One region of the Blautia sp. AM47-4 genome, then DNA from elsewhere that is predicted to be linked to it. Evidence: riboswitches for the same ligand, from Rfam matches in the RefSeq annotation. Region 1 holds a riboswitch; the other holds the start of a gene.
The links. Region 1 has a riboswitch for lysine ahead of DW965_RS09695 (alanine/glycine:cation symporter family protein). Riboswitches for the same ligand answer to the same signal wherever they lie in the genome.

Region 1 (4,215 bases):
ATATTTTTTATTTCGTTTTCTCTTCGTAGAACAGGCAGGCGTTCTTGTCTACCGTGCCCTGGCCGAAGTTTCTTGCTTTGTAGTCTTTCAGCAGTTTGAAATACTGGTTCGAGAGAATCAGGATCACTGCTACGTTGACGAAGGTCGGGATCGCAGATGTGATATCAACGACAGTCCAGATAAAGCCCTGGTTGTTTGTCTTTACCAGATAGATCGTCCACAGTACGCCCGGCAGAGCGCGGACTGCGTAGAAGATTTTCATGACGATATCTTTCATCTTGCCTTCTTTTTTATACAGATGCTCCAGAATTGCCAGATAGTAGGTGAACCATCCGCCGGAAGTCGTTACAGTGAAAATGACCATGATGACTGCCAGAAGGATGCTTCCAAATTTGCCGAATCCGCTTGCAAATGCACTTAAAGCAAGTGTTCCGCCGTTCGTTCCGTCGGTCCAGTTTCCGCTTAAGATAACGGAAAGTGCGGTGATCGTACAGATAACCATGGTATCAAAGAATACCTCGAAAGATCCCCACAGACCCTGCTCTACCGGATGCGGTGTTTTTGCGGAAGCATGGATCATTGGAGAAGTACCCCATCCAGCCTCATTGGAGTATACGGAACGCGCCATACCCACACGGATAATCTCGCTGACTGCGCAGCCGGCAAAACCGCCGATCGCTGCTGTTCCGGTAAATGCGTTTGTTACGATGGCTGCAAATACGCCAGGAACGCGGTTGATGTTGATGATGATCATGCCAATTCCCATCAAGATATAAAGAACGCTCATAAATGGAACGAGCTTGCTGAACAGACTTGCGATTTTCTTCGTACCGCCGCTTGTAACGACATAGGTCAGAATGCAGAGCAGAACGCCCATCACGATAACGCCTTCTACTTTGAAGCTTCCAAGATTGATATTCTCAATACCGAACGCACCGGCTACGACCTGAGATGCGGTCAGGTTGGAAGAGGTTACGAAGAAGGTGGAGAAAATACCGATGCCGAAGATGAGCGCCGGGATCAGCCACAGCTTGCCCCAGTGGCGCTCCTCGCCAAGTCCGCACTCCATGTAGTAAGTCGGACCGCCGTAGTACTCACCTTTTTCGTTGGTGTGACGGTAGTAGCAGCCGAGGGTAACCTCAACCTGTTTTAATATCATACCAAGCAGAGACGAAAGCCACATCCACATAATGGCTCCCGGGCCGCCTGCTGCAACTGCAGTTGCAACACCGGCGATATTACCGAATCCTACGGTACCGCCGATAGCGGTCGAAATCGCCTCAAACGAGGAAAGCATACCCTTTCCTTCACTTGCTTTGTCTTCTTTCTGGAACAGTTTTCCGCCGGTTCTCTTCATAATCCAGCCAAAGTGACGGAACTGGAAAAATCCAGAACGAACGGTAAAGTACAGACCGGTCAGAATCATCAGCGCGATCAGCGGCACGCCCCAAAGGACACCGTCCAGCCAGTTAAGAAATGCTATCATGTCAAAATCCTCCCTTTTTTCTTTTCCGGCAACAGTTTTCTTCAGACGTATCCTGTAACACCCGTTTCGTCTTTCGTTCTCCAACCAAACAGATTTCCACCCCTGGAACCTTTTGTCACGGTTCCAACTGCAGTACAATAAAAAGAGCAGCGGTCTTCACCACTGCTCCATTAAATCTACGTTCATGAAGCAATAGCTCCTCCACCAGTACGGTGAGAGTGCACAGCCTGTTCGACTGTACCCCAACGCAGACAGTTTTTCGGGAACTGCCCCGTTTCGGCGAATGCTCCTTTCCCTGCCCGTCCCAGACCCCGTTGTCTCAGGACAGCTACTCTTAGCCTTCGCGCCTCTATTGCCGAATATGTATATTGACAGGTATTATCATATGTTTCTTTTCGCTACTTGTCAATCGTTTTTTCGACATTATTTTACAAAAATTTTATATTTTCGAAATTTGTCCTGATTTATTTGACTTTCTTGTCTCCCTCTGACGGCTTCAGCTGGTTGAACTTCCACAGACGCTCCATATAGCCGGACTGCTCTTTGGCCAGCTCTTCCACATTCGGGTTGTAAATGATTCCTTTTACCATTCATTCTCTGTCTGTCATACTGTCCTCCTGTCTGCTGTAGGATCTAAATAAGTATCCCTTCCAGATGATCCATCTCATGCTGGCAGATCTGGGCTGGCCAGCCGGTGAATTTCTGGCGTTGTTTTTTCCAGTTCCAGTCGTAGTATTCGATTTCGATGTTCTGGTACCGCTTTGTTTTCCGCACGCCTGGCAGGGAAAGGCAGCCTTCTTCTGTTTCGTAGGGGCCGCTTTTGCGGACGATCACCGGGTTGAACATGATGATGTCGCGGAATCCGGCGTTTACGATGATGATGCGTTTTTTCACGCCGATCATATTTGCCGCCATGCCGACGCATGCCTCGCGGTTTGCTGCCAGTGTGTCCTGCAGATCTCTTCCCACCTGCAGATCTTCCTCTGTCGCCGGGACGGATTTCTGTCCGAGGAAGAGAACGTCTCTCATAATTGGTTTTACCATTTGTGTTTCCTTTCTCTTTCGGCCTTAAAGGCCAAAATCGTTTAATTTTCTATTTGAATCCACATATCGCACGATGTGCATCCGATTACGTTTTTTCCGCCTTTCTGCTCCAATCGTTCTACTGTTCCGCTGCAGAACGGACAGATCCAGTCAATCTGTTTTCCGGCTTTGACGGCCTGCATCATGTTGACGAATTTTGTCGTATCTACATTTTTCGAATTGCAATTCTGCGTCCAATCACCGGAGAGTACTTTTCGCAATTCGCCGTTTTCATTCAGAATAACGGTGTCGCCCTCCTCGATGTTCCAGTCATACAGCATCTGATCCTCCTGGCGGATGCGCGATTCTGTTCCGTTTTCATCTTTCAAAACAACAACTGCCATGACAGGCTCGTCGGCACCGCGCTCCTCACAGCCGAAATCAAGGTCTTCCTCAATTCGCATTACCTGATATTTCATAAAAACGCCCTTTCTTCAAATATAATTCATGCTTTTTTGTATTCCACACGGTTTTTGCTGTTACAAAACTTTTTATTCCTGAATCGTAAAAATCACAACCCGCTCCCGGCTATCCCCGCCCGGAAACAGATCCATACAGTCGATCTCATCGAGAAATTCCAGTTCCGGCACCGTCATCAGATACGAGATATAAGCATCCGACGGGTAATAGAAAAACAGCTGGATCTCCCGCGGATTTTCGTAGTACGATTCCAGCAGTCTTGCCATCGCTTTTCTTAAGATTTCAAGCGAAAACGGGTTAAAAAAATACACCCGGTCCACTTCCGCAGGAACGGGAAAATTTTCGGCGCTCTCCAGCACAAACTCCGTCCGCGCACCAGAGGCCGCCGCCTTTTTGTTTTCCATTGCCTTCGCATAAATCCGCTCATCATACTCCACACCGATGGACTGGCACCGGGTCTGCGCCGATAAGAAGAAATCTACGCGGCCCTTTCCGCATCCGTAATCGAGCAGCGTATTTCCCTTTCGGATCATCCCCGTGTTTGCCATCCGCTCCAGCACGCAGTACGGGGTCGGCTCATACGGATACCGGTACAGATCCGACCGGCTGTCGTCCCGCCCCATTGTGTGGATCTGAAGCAGCTTGTCCCAGCGGTTTTCGTTTTTATCCTCTCTCATCGCCCGTCTCCCGATACTGTTCGAATAATTCCAGATACTCCTGTTCCACCGCATCAAACGGCCGCACCGCGTAGTCCAGCGTGATGTGAAGCTTCGGTGCATCCCCCTCCTGCGGCTCCTCCAGCAGATTCGTCAAATCGTACCACAGCAGATCATTGTCGATCTGTTTCATCATCCGCTGCTCCTCCGCCGTCAGATCACTGCCAAGATATTTCTCATAAATCACCGAAAGCAGATGGTCCTCGATCTCGCGGTACCGCGGCATTTCCTGTTTTAATGGCCGCGGCACGTCCGACATGTAACACTCGCTCGCGTCATGCAGAAGGCACGCCAGCACCAGCCGCCGGGAATAGCCGCGCGCGGCCGCCTCTTTCGCACAGCAGATGCAGTGCTCTCCCACTGACCAGAACGTCGTCACATGGCCGTTTCCGCGGCAGATCATCGGCAGCGCATGCGCAAAATCCTCCACACAGAGCAGTTCCGGAGCGGGATGCACAGGGTCAAAATGTTTTCTTGTATACGTTGTTATTGTGCTCATTCTTTTATCTC
Region 2 (4,215 bases), on a different contig from region 1:
CCGTGAATCCCTTTTCCCGGCACTTCGGCTCTGCCACGGCGCACCTGGTGAAATCCGAGGGAATTTCGGGCTGCATCCGGAGCTCCTGCTTTCTCATCTGGAAAATCTCGATGCCTCCATCCTGCTTGGCGGCCACAGCCACAAGCAGGAACAGAAAGAATACGCAGGAAAAACGTATCTGAATCCAGGATCCCTTGGGCTTGCGCTTGATGATGTCGGCGGCCATGCGCACTTCGCAATTCTGACGTTGGAAAACAGCACATGGCAGATCGAATGTTTTCAGATCCCCTATGATCTCGAGGGCTATCTCGCCGAGTTCGACCGTGCCGAACTGGAAACCCACGGCAGTGTACTTGCCCGCTCCTTAAAGCGGACGCTGACCTGCGGTATCAATTACTTTTATCTCACGGTAAAACGGGTGCGGGAACTTGCGGATGCACTGGCGCTGACTGATCTTGACGAAGAGCTCTGGGAAAAAGCGGAACGGGAGCTGAAATAGATTTTTTGACAGAGGAACGTATTCCTATTACACTGCATAAGTGAAAAAACTCATTGGCTAAAACAGAAAAGCAGCTCGAAAGAAAGCAGGCTGTGCAACTGCACACAGCCTGCCTTCTTTTTTATCTTTTCTATTTCCTGCTTCTGCCTTACTTCGCAGCAATCACATCCTGCATATCATACATACCGGCTGGCTTTCCAGCCAGGAATTTTGCGGCCTCTACTGCACCTTTTCCAAAAACTCCCTTGGAATATGCTCTGTGGGACAGGGTAACAACCTCGTCCGGGCCTGCGAAGATGACGTCGTGGTCGCCGACGATGGTGCCGCCGCGTACAGCAGAGATTCCGATTTCTTTCGGGTCACGCTGCTCGTGGCGCTGGCTTCTGTCGTATACGTAGTGGTACTGGTTGTCCATTGCCGCGTTCAGGCTGTCTGCCAGGGCGATGGCGGTTCCGCTTGGAGCGTCGCATTTCAGTTTGTGGTGTTTCTCCACGATCTCCATATCAAAGCCTGCTTCGGCAAGCACTTTTGCAGCTGCCTGTACCAGTTTCATCAGCGTATTCACACCAAGGGACATATTTGCAGAGCGGAGAACCGGGATTTCTTTGCTGGTCTCCTGCACTTTTTTGAGCTGATCCTCGGTGAGGCCTGTGGTGCAGAGGACGAGTGGAAGTTTTTTCTCCTTGCAGGCATCGAGCAGTGCGTCGGCTGCCTTGTAGGAAGAAAAGTCAACGACTACGTCTGCCGGAACATCGCATTCTGCCAGGCTTTTGAATACCGGATAATCGTTCTGGCCGTTGTCGTTCATATCGATTCCGGCTATGATTTCTGCATTTGCATCTTCTTTTACCAGGCCGGTGATGACCTGTCCCATATGGCCGTTGCAGCCATGCATAATAATTTTAACCATTGTCTTTTTCCTTCTTTACTTCGTGTATTCTTAACTTAAGCCAGTTTGATTCCAAAATCTTTCATAGCCTTTGCCAGGCGCTCCTGGTTCTGCGGCTCCATCTCGGTCAACGGCAGGCGAAGCGGTCCAACCTCTTTGCCCATCAGGTTCAGCGCTGCTTTTACCGGAATCGGGTTTACTTCGCAGAACAGCGCATCGATGAGCGGCAGTGCTCTCAGCTGGATTTCTCTGGATCCGGCCACATCGCCGTCGAGGAATTTCTGTACCATGTCGTGGGTCTCACGCGGTGCTACGTTGGAAAGAACGGAGATTACACCGCTTCCGCCAAGGGAAAGGATCGGCACAACCTGATCGTCGTTTCCGGAGTACAGATCGATCTTTCCATCGGTCAGCTGCATAATTTTTGCGACCTGGGAAATGTTTCCGGAAGCCTCTTTGACTGCAACGATATTCTCAACGTTGTTGAACAGATAGACGATCGTTTCCGGTGCAATGTTTACGCCGGTTCTGCCCTGAATGTTGTAAAGGATGACCGGCACTTTGACGCTGTCTGCGATTGCGGTAAAGTGTGCAATCAGGCCCTTCTGTGTTGCTTTATTGTAATACGGAGAAACGAGAAGAAGTCCGTCCACGCCGTATTTTTCTGCTTCCTGAGACAGATAAATTGCTGTCTCCGTGCTGTTGGAGCCGGTTCCTGCAATTACCGGGATTCTGTGATTTACTTTTTCCACGGTATATTTGATGGCATCCAGATGCTCCTCATGGGACAGGGTCGAAGCCTCACCGGTGGTTCCGCAGATAACGATGGCGTCGGTTCCGCCGGCGATCTGCTCCTCAATCAGTTCTCCGAGTTTTTCGTAATTCACTTCCTGTGTTTCGGTCATCGGTGTGATAATTGCAACAGCTGCACCTTTAAAAATAGACATTCTCTTTTCCTCCTGTATGTTGTGTCAGATAAAACCATAAGAAATCAGTCGCCGGAGCTTATCTCCCACGGAAAATTTCACTTTCCGTTTAAAAAAGAGGCGCCTCATCCCAGATAAGATCGCCTCCAAATTCACACATACGCAGTATCTATGATCAGATAGCTCTCCATCTCTCGATGACAGTCGCAGATTTTTTCAACCTGCGCCCAGGAGCATACCGGTTCAGCGCCGGATGTCCTTCGGCATTCTTCCCTTTTCCTCTTCTTCTTTTGCTGCTGAGGCATCCGAAAAGGTACTCTTGAAGTAATGCGACCTCTATCCACTTCAGTTCTGCTTTTACTATAGCATCATTAAATTTTCTTGTCAACAGCGGATCGCGCTTTAACTCTCACTATATTCCAGCTTGCTCACCGAAACCTCATATGCAGTCCGCTTTTCCATTTCCGTCTCGCTCAGCCGCTTCATATATTCCCGGCTCTGGATCCGTCCCCAGATGAGAACGTGGCCGCCCACGGCAAACGCAGAGGCATACCGCGCATTCCGTCCCCAGCAGATGCACGGGATATAATCTGATTTTCCATACGGACGGTTGACCGCGATCAGAAGGTCGGCGATCTCTCTTCCCAGAGGTGTTTTCCGGTAGACCGGCGGTTTACATATGTATCCATCGAGGTAAATCTGGTTGGATTTGACGGAATCGTCCTCTTCCTCCACGAAGCTTAATTCCCGCGCAAATACGGAGAGTACCAGACGGTTCTTCTTCTCCTCGTGGCGGTTGTAGGACCGGAACTGACCGCTGATGCAGATCCACTCACCCTGGTAATCCTGTGATACGTCCACCAGCCGCTCGGAGACCATCACCGGAATGATGTCCTGCGATTCACTCAACCGCTTGACCATCACATCGACGAGGTAAAAGCCCTCTCCGAATACCTGATGGCTGAATGTAAACGGGGAGACAATCTCTCCCATGATAACCACCTGATTGTTTTCAATCATCTTGTCTGCCATAATGAAAATCCCCTTCCTTTGTCTTTTCTTTCTGAATATTGATTTCTGATCGGTACTTTGCTGATCTATAATCCTAATGTATGAACCACATTTCTTTTTCAGAACCACTTTTTTCCAGATTTTTTTATTTCTATTCAAATCAGCATTCTGCCCAATTTTTTGTATATGTTTCTGTAAAAACCGCACCACATGCTTCGTATTTTCTACCATTGCAATACAAAAAATGTCACATCTTCCCTGTTTTTTTTCTCTGTTCTGTGCTATAATAGTTCAGATAGGCAGGCATCCAGCAGAGACAAAACGGCAAGGCACCTGCCTTTGTGCTGTGATAAACATTCCCGGCCGGCTTGAAATTTTGAAAAATTGAACCCGGCAGGGTCAACTCATAGGAAGAGGAATGAAGAAATGAAAACAACGAGAGAAGATGTAAGAAACGTTGCCATCATCGCCCATGTCGATCATGGTAAAACTACACTGGTAGACGAGCTTCTGAAACAGAGCGGCGTTTTCCGTGCCAATCAGGAGGTTCAGGAACGTGTCATGGACTCGAACGATATCGAGCGTGAGCGTGGAATCACCATTCTTTCCAAAAATACAGCAGTTTACTACAAAGGAACGAAAATCAACATCATCGACACCCCAGGCCATGCGGACTTCGGCGGCGAGGTTGAGCGAGTTCTGAAAATGGTAGACGGCGTTATTCTGGTTGTAGACGCATTCGAGGGCGCTATGCCGCAGACCAAATTCGTGCTGAAAAAAGCACTCGAGCTGGATCTGTCCGTTATCGTCTGCATCAACAAGATCGACCGCCCGGAAGCACGCCCGGATGAAGTTATCGACGAAGTGCTCGAGCTTCTGATGGACCTCGA

Region 2: it holds a riboswitch for lysine, as region 1 does, so the genes downstream of both, dapA (4-hydroxy-tetrahydrodipicolinate synthase) here and DW965_RS09695 (alanine/glycine:cation symporter family protein) in region 1, are expected to answer to the same signal.

What each region holds. Positions count from the first base shown of each region.
Region 1 covers NZ_QUHY01000012.1:63,530-67,744, forward strand. Annotated here, with positions in the region: gene DW965_RS09695 (alanine/glycine:cation symporter family protein) at 8-1,486, opposite strand; lysine riboswitch at 1,672-1,846, opposite strand; gene DW965_RS09700 (maltose acetyltransferase domain-containing protein) at 1,951-2,076, opposite strand; gene DW965_RS09705 (peptide deformylase) at 2,120-2,530, opposite strand; gene DW965_RS19335 (hypothetical protein) at 2,572-2,988, opposite strand; gene DW965_RS09715 (class I SAM-dependent methyltransferase) at 3,061-3,666, opposite strand; gene DW965_RS09720 (hypothetical protein) at 3,653-4,204, opposite strand; gene DW965_RS21235 (GNAT family N-acetyltransferase) at 4,201-4,215, opposite strand, start outside.
Region 2 covers NZ_QUHY01000001.1:103,183-107,397, reverse strand. Annotated here, with positions in the region: gene DW965_RS00445 (metallophosphoesterase family protein) at 1-499, shown strand, start outside; gene dapB (4-hydroxy-tetrahydrodipicolinate reductase) at 648-1,409, opposite strand; gene dapA (4-hydroxy-tetrahydrodipicolinate synthase) at 1,445-2,335, opposite strand; lysine riboswitch at 2,487-2,661, opposite strand; gene DW965_RS00430 (single-stranded DNA-binding protein) at 2,717-3,346, opposite strand; gene typA (translational GTPase TypA) at 3,752-4,215, shown strand, end outside.